Regions from separate parts of the Methylomonas montana genome, predicted to be linked through region 1. Evidence: riboswitches for the same ligand, from Rfam matches in the RefSeq annotation. Region 1 holds a riboswitch; the other holds the start of a gene.

The links. A riboswitch is a leader RNA that binds a small molecule or an ion and turns the genes downstream of it on or off. The one in region 1 is predicted to bind cobalamin.
Region 2: another riboswitch for cobalamin. It lies ahead of QZJ86_RS21090 (TonB-dependent receptor domain-containing protein); the one in region 1 lies ahead of QZJ86_RS07430 (CbtB domain-containing protein).

What each region holds. Positions count from the first base shown of each region.
Region 1 covers NZ_CP129884.1:1,576,374-1,580,320, forward strand. Annotated here, with positions in the region: gene QZJ86_RS07415 (sirohydrochlorin chelatase) at 1-308, opposite strand, end outside; gene cobM (precorrin-4 C(11)-methyltransferase) at 305-1,084, opposite strand; gene QZJ86_RS07425 (CbtA family protein) at 1,077-1,814, opposite strand; gene QZJ86_RS07430 (CbtB domain-containing protein) at 1,814-1,993, opposite strand; cobalamin riboswitch at 2,109-2,322, opposite strand; gene QZJ86_RS07435 (desulfoferrodoxin family protein) at 2,693-3,121, opposite strand; gene QZJ86_RS07440 (efflux RND transporter periplasmic adaptor subunit) at 3,288-3,947, opposite strand, start outside.
Region 2 covers NZ_CP129884.1:4,551,072-4,555,018, reverse strand. Annotated here, with positions in the region: gene QZJ86_RS21095 (hypothetical protein) at 1-424, opposite strand, end outside; gene QZJ86_RS21090 (TonB-dependent receptor domain-containing protein) at 444-2,273, opposite strand; cobalamin riboswitch at 2,394-2,616, opposite strand; gene fliW (flagellar assembly protein FliW) at 2,757-3,215, shown strand; gene panD (aspartate 1-decarboxylase) at 3,264-3,644, opposite strand; gene panC (pantoate--beta-alanine ligase) at 3,743-3,947, opposite strand, start outside.

The DNA of each region.
Region 1 (3,947 bases):
TAGACAAACTCGATCTGCGGATGCCGCAAGCGCGCGTGCTCGATGTGCTCGGGGATTTCCATCTTGACGTGGCCGGCGGCGTTGAGAATCAACGGCACCACTACCACTTGCCCACCATGTTGGGCGGCGTTGTCCAGCCCCACGTCCAGCAACACGTCGGCAAATTCGATGAAGCAGACCTCGATGCGGCGCTGCGGTTCGCGGCCGCGCCACAGATCGGCAAACGCCTGAATTTCCAGATTGCCGGAAGGCTCGCGCGAGCCGTGGCCGACCAGCAGGATGGTTTGTGCTTGTAGGTTTGAATTCATGTTTTTGTAGCTTTACGAAAACGATGCGAAAACCCGGCATCGTAGAGTTTGGAATGCTGGATCTCGGGCCAATATCGGCTGCCTAGCGCCGGACTGGCGATGATCATCGCCTGACTGTTGATTTTCTCGGCACGGCAGCGTTCTCGAATATCCTGCAGCGTGCCGCGAACGATTTTTTCCTCGCCGGACCAGCTGGCTTTTTGCACCACCAGGATCGGCGCATGTTCCGGCCAGTCGGCAGCGAGCAGGGCTTTTTGCACATCACCCAGCAAGGTTATCGACAGGAAAATGCATAAAGTGGCGTGATGCGAGGCCAGAGCCTCCAGATCTTCCCCGGTCGGCATTGGCGTGCGGCCCGCGACACGGGTCAGGATCACGGTTTGGGTGACTTCCGGCAGCGTCAGCGTTTCGCCAGCCGCCGCCGCGGAAGCGAATGCCGAAGAAACGCCCGGCACCACGGCCCAATCTATGCCGGCCTGATCCAGCGGCCGCACCATTTCGGTCAAGGCGCCGTAAAGGCCGGGATCGCCGGTTTGCAGGCGCACCACGGTTTCATGTTGGCCGGCCTGGTCGATCAGCCAAGCAGTAATCTCGTCCAGCGTCATGTCTTTGGAGTCGCGGACCAGGCAATCGGCCGGCGCGTATAAGGTGGCAGCCTGATTGACCAGCGAGCCGGCATACAACACCGCGCCGGCCCGTGCCAGCAAGCGCTGTCCCTTGACGGTAATCAGCTCGGGGTCGCCGGGGCCGGCACCGACAAACCAGACTTTAGCCATGACTATCCTCCGGCGAGGAACGAGTATGTGTCAGATCAGTCCTGTCGAAACGAATAGCCAGAGCCGCCGACAAGCCGCCCAATACCAGCCAGAACAGCAGATTGCTGAGCACCGAGGCCTGGATGAACCGAACCTGCAATGCCTCCGGCGCCAGACTTTCAGCCATGGCCGGTTGCGGCGCGCCGATCAGGTGAGGACTCAGTAACAGTAGGACGCCCACGATTTTCAAAACCTTGTGGCCTTGCAGAAACAGCAACCCCAGGCCAATCGACGTGGCGCAGACTGTCCCCAACCACCAATATTGCCTGGCCAACAGATCTGCCGCCACAGTACCAGGCAGTTCAGGCGGCAGGCCAAGGCTGGGCATAACGAAAAATACCGTAAATCCAGCAATGCCCCAGCTTAGTCCGCTAGTCCAGCGCGAGGGTCGCCGCAACTGATACGCGCCGACCAGCATCGATGCAAAACCGATGGCCATCAAGATATTGCTGCTGATGGTCGCCAGTGTTCGCTGCCAGCCTTCTTCCGGCTGCCAGGCATCTTCTGCGTGTTCATGCCCGAAAGCTGTTTCAGCCGCATGAACATGTTCCGTCGATTCTGCGGCGATTTCATAAGTTTCGGCCGCGAGTATCAATGGCGTGACCCACTGGAACTGCACCAGCGATAGCAAAAGGGCCGCCACTATTCCAGAAAGTCCTGCGGACATCAGCATGCGGGAAAGCATGCTCATCAATGGCACGGAAAGCCGGTAGAATGGCGGGTGTCATGGGTAGCGTTGTGCACTTCGGCGATAGGTGCAAAACCGATCGTCAACACCAGAATAACCCCCAAAATCATCATCGACACTGCGGCGATAACATGTGTGTCGAGCATTCCGGCCAAAGTCGAACGGGTGGATTGAATAAACATGACAGTCTTCTCGGGTAAAAACGGATTTCGGGAGCAGACTGGACAGGAAAATGACGCGTACAGAGACGAATGTCGGACAAGGTCTCCGGCCTGCGCTCTCCCTCCGAGAGTCGGCAACCATACATGCGATCAGGCCGGTCTTCTGGCTTGCCTTCATCTGAATTCGTCCACCTTCCCACACGAAGAGTGCAGTGGTATCAGGACTATTCATCAGGCTTACAGCAGCGGGGGCTGCGCCGGAATTGATGATATCAACCATCGCACCGGGCTTCCCGTTTAACTTCAGCGCATAGAACCCGCGCCAAAGCACCTTATCGTACAGGCAGTATAATTCATACTTAGGAATCATGGCGATGCTTTTCTACAGAAAGCCCGGTTTTCTGGATAGAAGCTTATTCCAAAGCTCGCCGAATTGGCAGCTATGAGAGGTAACGCGGTCATTCAAGGGATAAGGGGGCGAATGACGCATATGGGTCGTTATAGCGACAAAAACAGAAATAACACCGTCAACCAGGCACTTAGTTATTTCATGGTTTTTGAGCTTCCCTCCCGCTATCGTGAGTGTGATTTTCAGGAGTTTTGAATTTTGAAGCCTGATTTGGCGTTATCGGGCGGATGAATACCGATGTCCGGTAAGTACTGACGGCAAATAGGTGATCAAACGGCGACAACATCCTTGTTATCGCCCATCTGATGGTTTTAAATCTCGGCGCTGCTCAGCCAAAGATCGTGCTTGTTGCACAGGCTCAAGGCGTAAACCGTGCCGCTGTATCCCGCCAGACTGAATTCGGAAATGGCCACAGGGTCTTTGCTGGGGTCGAACAGGCGCTCGTTCAGGAATTTGTAGTCTTTATCCAGCAGCACATGTTTGACGATGTAATGTTCGTAGCCTTTCACTTCGTGCGGCGTAGTGATTTTGACCGTTATTTTGCCGTCGGCTTTTACGACTTCAATCACCGGCAGATGCGTCGCGGATTTGCCGGCCCAGCGGCCTTGCGCGTCCTTGGTATAAAACACATCTCCCGGCGGGGTGGGTTGTTTGCCCGCTTCGGCCTGAGCCAAGCTTGGGGCAATGATGCTTACCGCTGCACCGGCGGCACTCAATCGAATAAAGTCGCGACGTTCCATGAAAATTCCTTGTGATGGGTTAAAAATTGGCAGCCACTGAGCGGAGGTTTTATGGCTCGGCAGGGCTTAGTTTTAGAGCCAGTGTTTTGCTCGCCATCCTTTTAGTTCGGGATATAAAGCATTCGCGACGACCCAGGCTCAATAGGCCGCGTGAATTTGGAATGTATCACGATTTCGCCGCGATTTTTTCCTTGGTTTTCTCCGCCGTTTTTTGCGGGGTTTCCACCACGCTCACCGTTTCGCCTTCCACTAGTAAATCGGAAGGGCTGGCGACCAAGGTATCGCTAGCTGCGATGCCTTCCAATATTTCCAGTTCGCGGCCGAAATCGCGGCCCAATTTCACCGGACGAAACGCCACACGATGTTCCGCATCGACGACTACGACATGTGGGCCGGCCTGGTCGATCACCAATACGTTAGCCGGCACCACCAAAGGGCTGGATTTACCGGCGACGTTGATGGATATTTCCACGTAAGAACCGGGCAGTAACTTGCCGTCTTTATTCGGCAGTGTAATATCCACCTGCCGGGAACGGTTGACCGGGTCCAGCGCACCGGCGACATGGTCGATATGCGCGTTAACCGGCTTGGCTTGCGAGTCCAGCACCCGGACCGAAACCTCCTGGCCGGCCTTGATGTCATCGGCGTAGACTTGCGGCACCCAAACCGTCAACCGCAATGGGTCGGTTTGGGTCAACGCAAACAATTCCTGACTGCCGGCGACGATTAGGTTGCCGACATCGACCGCCCGGCGAGTAATCACCCCGGAAAACGGGGCGACGATACGCCGATAGCCTTCGATATTTTCCAGACGTTTGACATTGGC
Region 2 (3,947 bases), 1.7 Mb from region 1:
GATAACGGCCGGACAACCAGTAGAAACTACCGTTGGAAAACAGAAATGCGATGGAGGTGGACACTACCAGCGCGGCAAACCGTTGCGCGGCGGTGGCTACCGACAATACTGCGAATTTGCGGCACCATTTGCCGCCCAACCACATAGCGCCGTAAGAGCCGATCAAAAACACATAGGCTTTGGATACGCAAAAATCGCTGACGCCGAGTTTGGTAATTGCCAGATAATCGATCAAACCGGCTTCTGCCAGCAACAAGACGAACAAATAACGGCCGCCCAGCCATAAGCCGGCCAGGAAAAATATCGCCAAGGATGCGTCAGGTAATGCGAACGGCGTGCCGAAATGGTGGAAACGGGTGGCGGCCATCAATGCCATCAGCGCGACCGTGCCGGGTTTCACAGCCAAGGATTGGTTCAGACTCATAGGGTTCTCCAGAAAAGGTTTAGTAATTGTAATGGATCGAAAAATAGAAATTTCTACCGAAGCTGTTATAGGTGTTAACCGTTTGATAGCGTTTGTCGAACATATTATTCAGTTTGGCGCTTAACATCCAATTTTTGTCAATGCGATAAGCGGTGCGCAGATCGGCGGTCATGAAACTGCCCAGCCGCACGGTATTGGTGCTGTTATCGAAACGCTCGCCCTGAGCCAGCAAAGAGGCGCCAATATCAAAGTCGCCGAACGAGCGTGAGACATCGTAGGACAAGGTTTCCGTCACCCGACGTGGCAGACGCAAGTTGGTCTGTCTGTCCTTTGGCGTCATTAAGCTCATGCTCAATTTGTTGTTCCAGCCGAAAATTTGCGTGGCTATTTCGGCTTCTATGCCGTCTATCTGCGCTTTGCCGATGTTTCTGGCCGCAAACGGCGTACCACTGAATACAATCAAATCCTCGATGTTGGTGTGATAGCCCCGCAACTCCCAGCTCGCCCAAGCGTGCCGACCGGCAAAGCCTGCTTCAAAGCTGGTGGATTTTTCCGGCCGCAAACCGGCATTGCCGAAACCGGGGAAATACAGTTGGTTAAAGGTTGGCGCTTTAAAAGCGTTGCCGAAACTGGCAAAGGCGCTAAGACCGTAATCCCAATTAAACCGCCAGCCGAGATTGCCGGTGACGCTGTCGCCAAAGGCCTGGTTTTCGTCCCAACGCAAAGAAGCATTCAGGAAATACCGGTCGAAAATCCGGCTATGCAGTTCGGCGAATGCGCCGACATCGTAACGGGAAGTCTCTGCGTAGCGTGTGGTGCTGTCGATTTCATCGAAACGATAGTCGGTCCCCAGCGTCAGTTGATGGTCCTTGTGCAGGGCCAGTTCATTGAGCCAGCTGGCGTTCCAGCGCGTGGTGTTGAAGCGGCTATAAAACTGTCCGGAGTGCCTGAACTGGTCGGCGTCATCAACGCTTTGCCCGACTCGCAAGGTCGAGCGCCAAGTCTCGGTGAAATCGGCTTTGGCCGTTGCGCCCAGCGTCTGATTGACGAACTCGGTGGTGCCGCTATCGCGATTGTCGATTTCGGTTTCGCCTGCGGCGCGCAGGAAAAACGCTTCGAGTTCGGTACCATTGTCGAAACGGTAACCGGTTTTGGCATTCAAGCTGGTGTTGTTATAACCATCGCGATCCGGATTGTAGCCGTTCGCGACGCTGACGCCGCTCTGAGCGTTAATGCCTTGGCTGCCGAATTGAGCGGCGCCCAGACTGTACCAGGCCTTACCCCATTTACCATTGATGGCTGCCGAGCCATTGTAGGTGTCGTAAGAACCGCCGCCGGTTTCCAGCGCAATGTTCGGCCGTTCGCTGTTGCCGCCCTTGCGGGTAAATATCTGAATCACCCCGCCGATCGCTTCCGAGCCGTAAAGGCTGGATTGCGGTCCACGGGTGATTTCCACCCGTTCGATTTGATCGATCGGGATAAATTGAAACGCGGCGGTACCGGTGGTAACCGACCCCGCCTTGATGCCGTCTATCAGTACCAGTACATGGTCTGAATTGGTGCCACGCAGAAAGACATTGGTGTCCTTGCCGTAGCCGCCGCTCTGCACCATATCGACGCCTGGCGTACCTTTTAGTAGTTCGGGTAAGGTTCTAACTTGGAGTTTTTCGATGTCCTGGCGCGTATAAACCGTCATCGGGGTTGCCAGCTCGTTCTGCCGGGTTTCGGTACGAGTCGCCGTGACGACCGTTTCCGGAAGATCAGTGGTTTCGCCGCTGGTTGCCGCCTGGCTTGAGTGAGACGCGCCTATGCCCGCCAATACTAAGGAGCCGAATAGAATTTTTTGCATATTGTCCTCTGCGCCCGCCGCGCATCCGGGTTAAAAAAGGACAGAGGAAAAACGGCAAACGAAAAAGGCGGAGGCAGGCTAGGCATGGACTCTGACCATTCCGTAAACAGCCCTCCGCTGTCTCGAATGATCTTTCCGGCCAGTCTCCGGGCTTATAAGGGGCTTGCAGCCTGAACTACGACCTTCCCATGCAAATCGCACAGTGGCAAAAACGCAGCTCTTTACTTATCTACCGTTGCGGGGGCAGCGTCGGCCTGGGCGAGAGTTGTCACAATCGCCGCACCGACTTCCTGTTTAAGTTGGGCCTTGAACGGACCCAAACACCTGAAAGAAGAGGGTCGATTGTATTCAGTCGGCGCTGATAAAGCAAGGGAACCGGTAAGACAAGCGCCGAATCGATATTGCAAATACCCATTTCCATGCTATACATTGCTGCACTGATCAATGCTGTTAACTTATACTTAGACAAACACGGGCGGGATTATGGAAATTCAATCGAAATTGTTAGGCAACCAAGAAATCAATCCGGATACCATCATCAATTTTCCGCGCGGTTTGCCCGGTTTTGAGGATCAAACCCGCTTCAAGCTGTTCCATCAGGAAGGCAGTGAAATCGTCTATTGGCTGCAATCGGTCGACAACAGCGATTTAACCTTCTCGGTAGCCCATCCTTCGCATTTCAACATCAATTACAACTTTACCGTGACCGACGCCGAAGAGGCGCTGTTGCAAGTGCAGGAAGGCGACGAGTTGTTGATTTTGATTTTGCTGCATAAGGACAACGAGCAGGATAGCGGCAAGCCGACCATCAAAGGTTCGATCAAAGCGCCGCTGTTGATTAACACCAATAAGCGCATCGGCCTGCAAAAAGTGCTCGCGGCTATCGAGCAGAGCATCACGCTGACCGAGAAAGTCAGCGAAATCGACGTATCCGAAGCTTAAAAAAGAAAGGCAAACAACCGCCGGCGATGAAACCGGCGGTTGTTCAAATCAGGCGGCCTGAACAGGAATGGAATGACTGGAATGGCTAATCGTATTGTTGCCGTCGAAATACACCAAAGTCGGCTTGTAGTTCTTCAGTTCCTTCTCGTCTAAGCTGGCGAACGCGCAGACGATAATCAAATCGCCAGGGCAAGCCAGCCGGGCAGCAGCGCCGTTAATCGAAAACACACCGGAACCCTCTTCGGCGCGGATCGCGTAGGTAGTGAAGCGCTGACCATTATTAACGTTATAAATATGGATTTGCTCGTATTCCCTAATCCCTGAAAAATCCAAAATTTTGCCGTCAATCGCACAGGATCCTTCGTAATCCAGTTCTGAATGGGTTACCCGCGCACGGTGTAACTTGGCTTTAAGCATGTTTATGTTCATGGTAAACAAGGTCGAATACTAGGGCAGGCGATTATGCCCGAAATTGAATTGGCTATCAAATTTAAGCATTAGCTTTTATAGCTAAAAAATCAACATCATCAGGCGCTTGCCTTACGAAAATGGATATTGTCGATCAGTCGGGTCGTGCCCAGTCTGGCCGCCAGCAAAATCAGTAGATCGGTATCGCCAGCATTTGCCGGCAATAAATCCGCGCTGCGGCAGATGCTGAAATAATCCACCGCAAACCCGGCTTGTTGCAGATTTTGCCGCTGTTGCTCCGCGACCGCCGGATAATCGTTATTG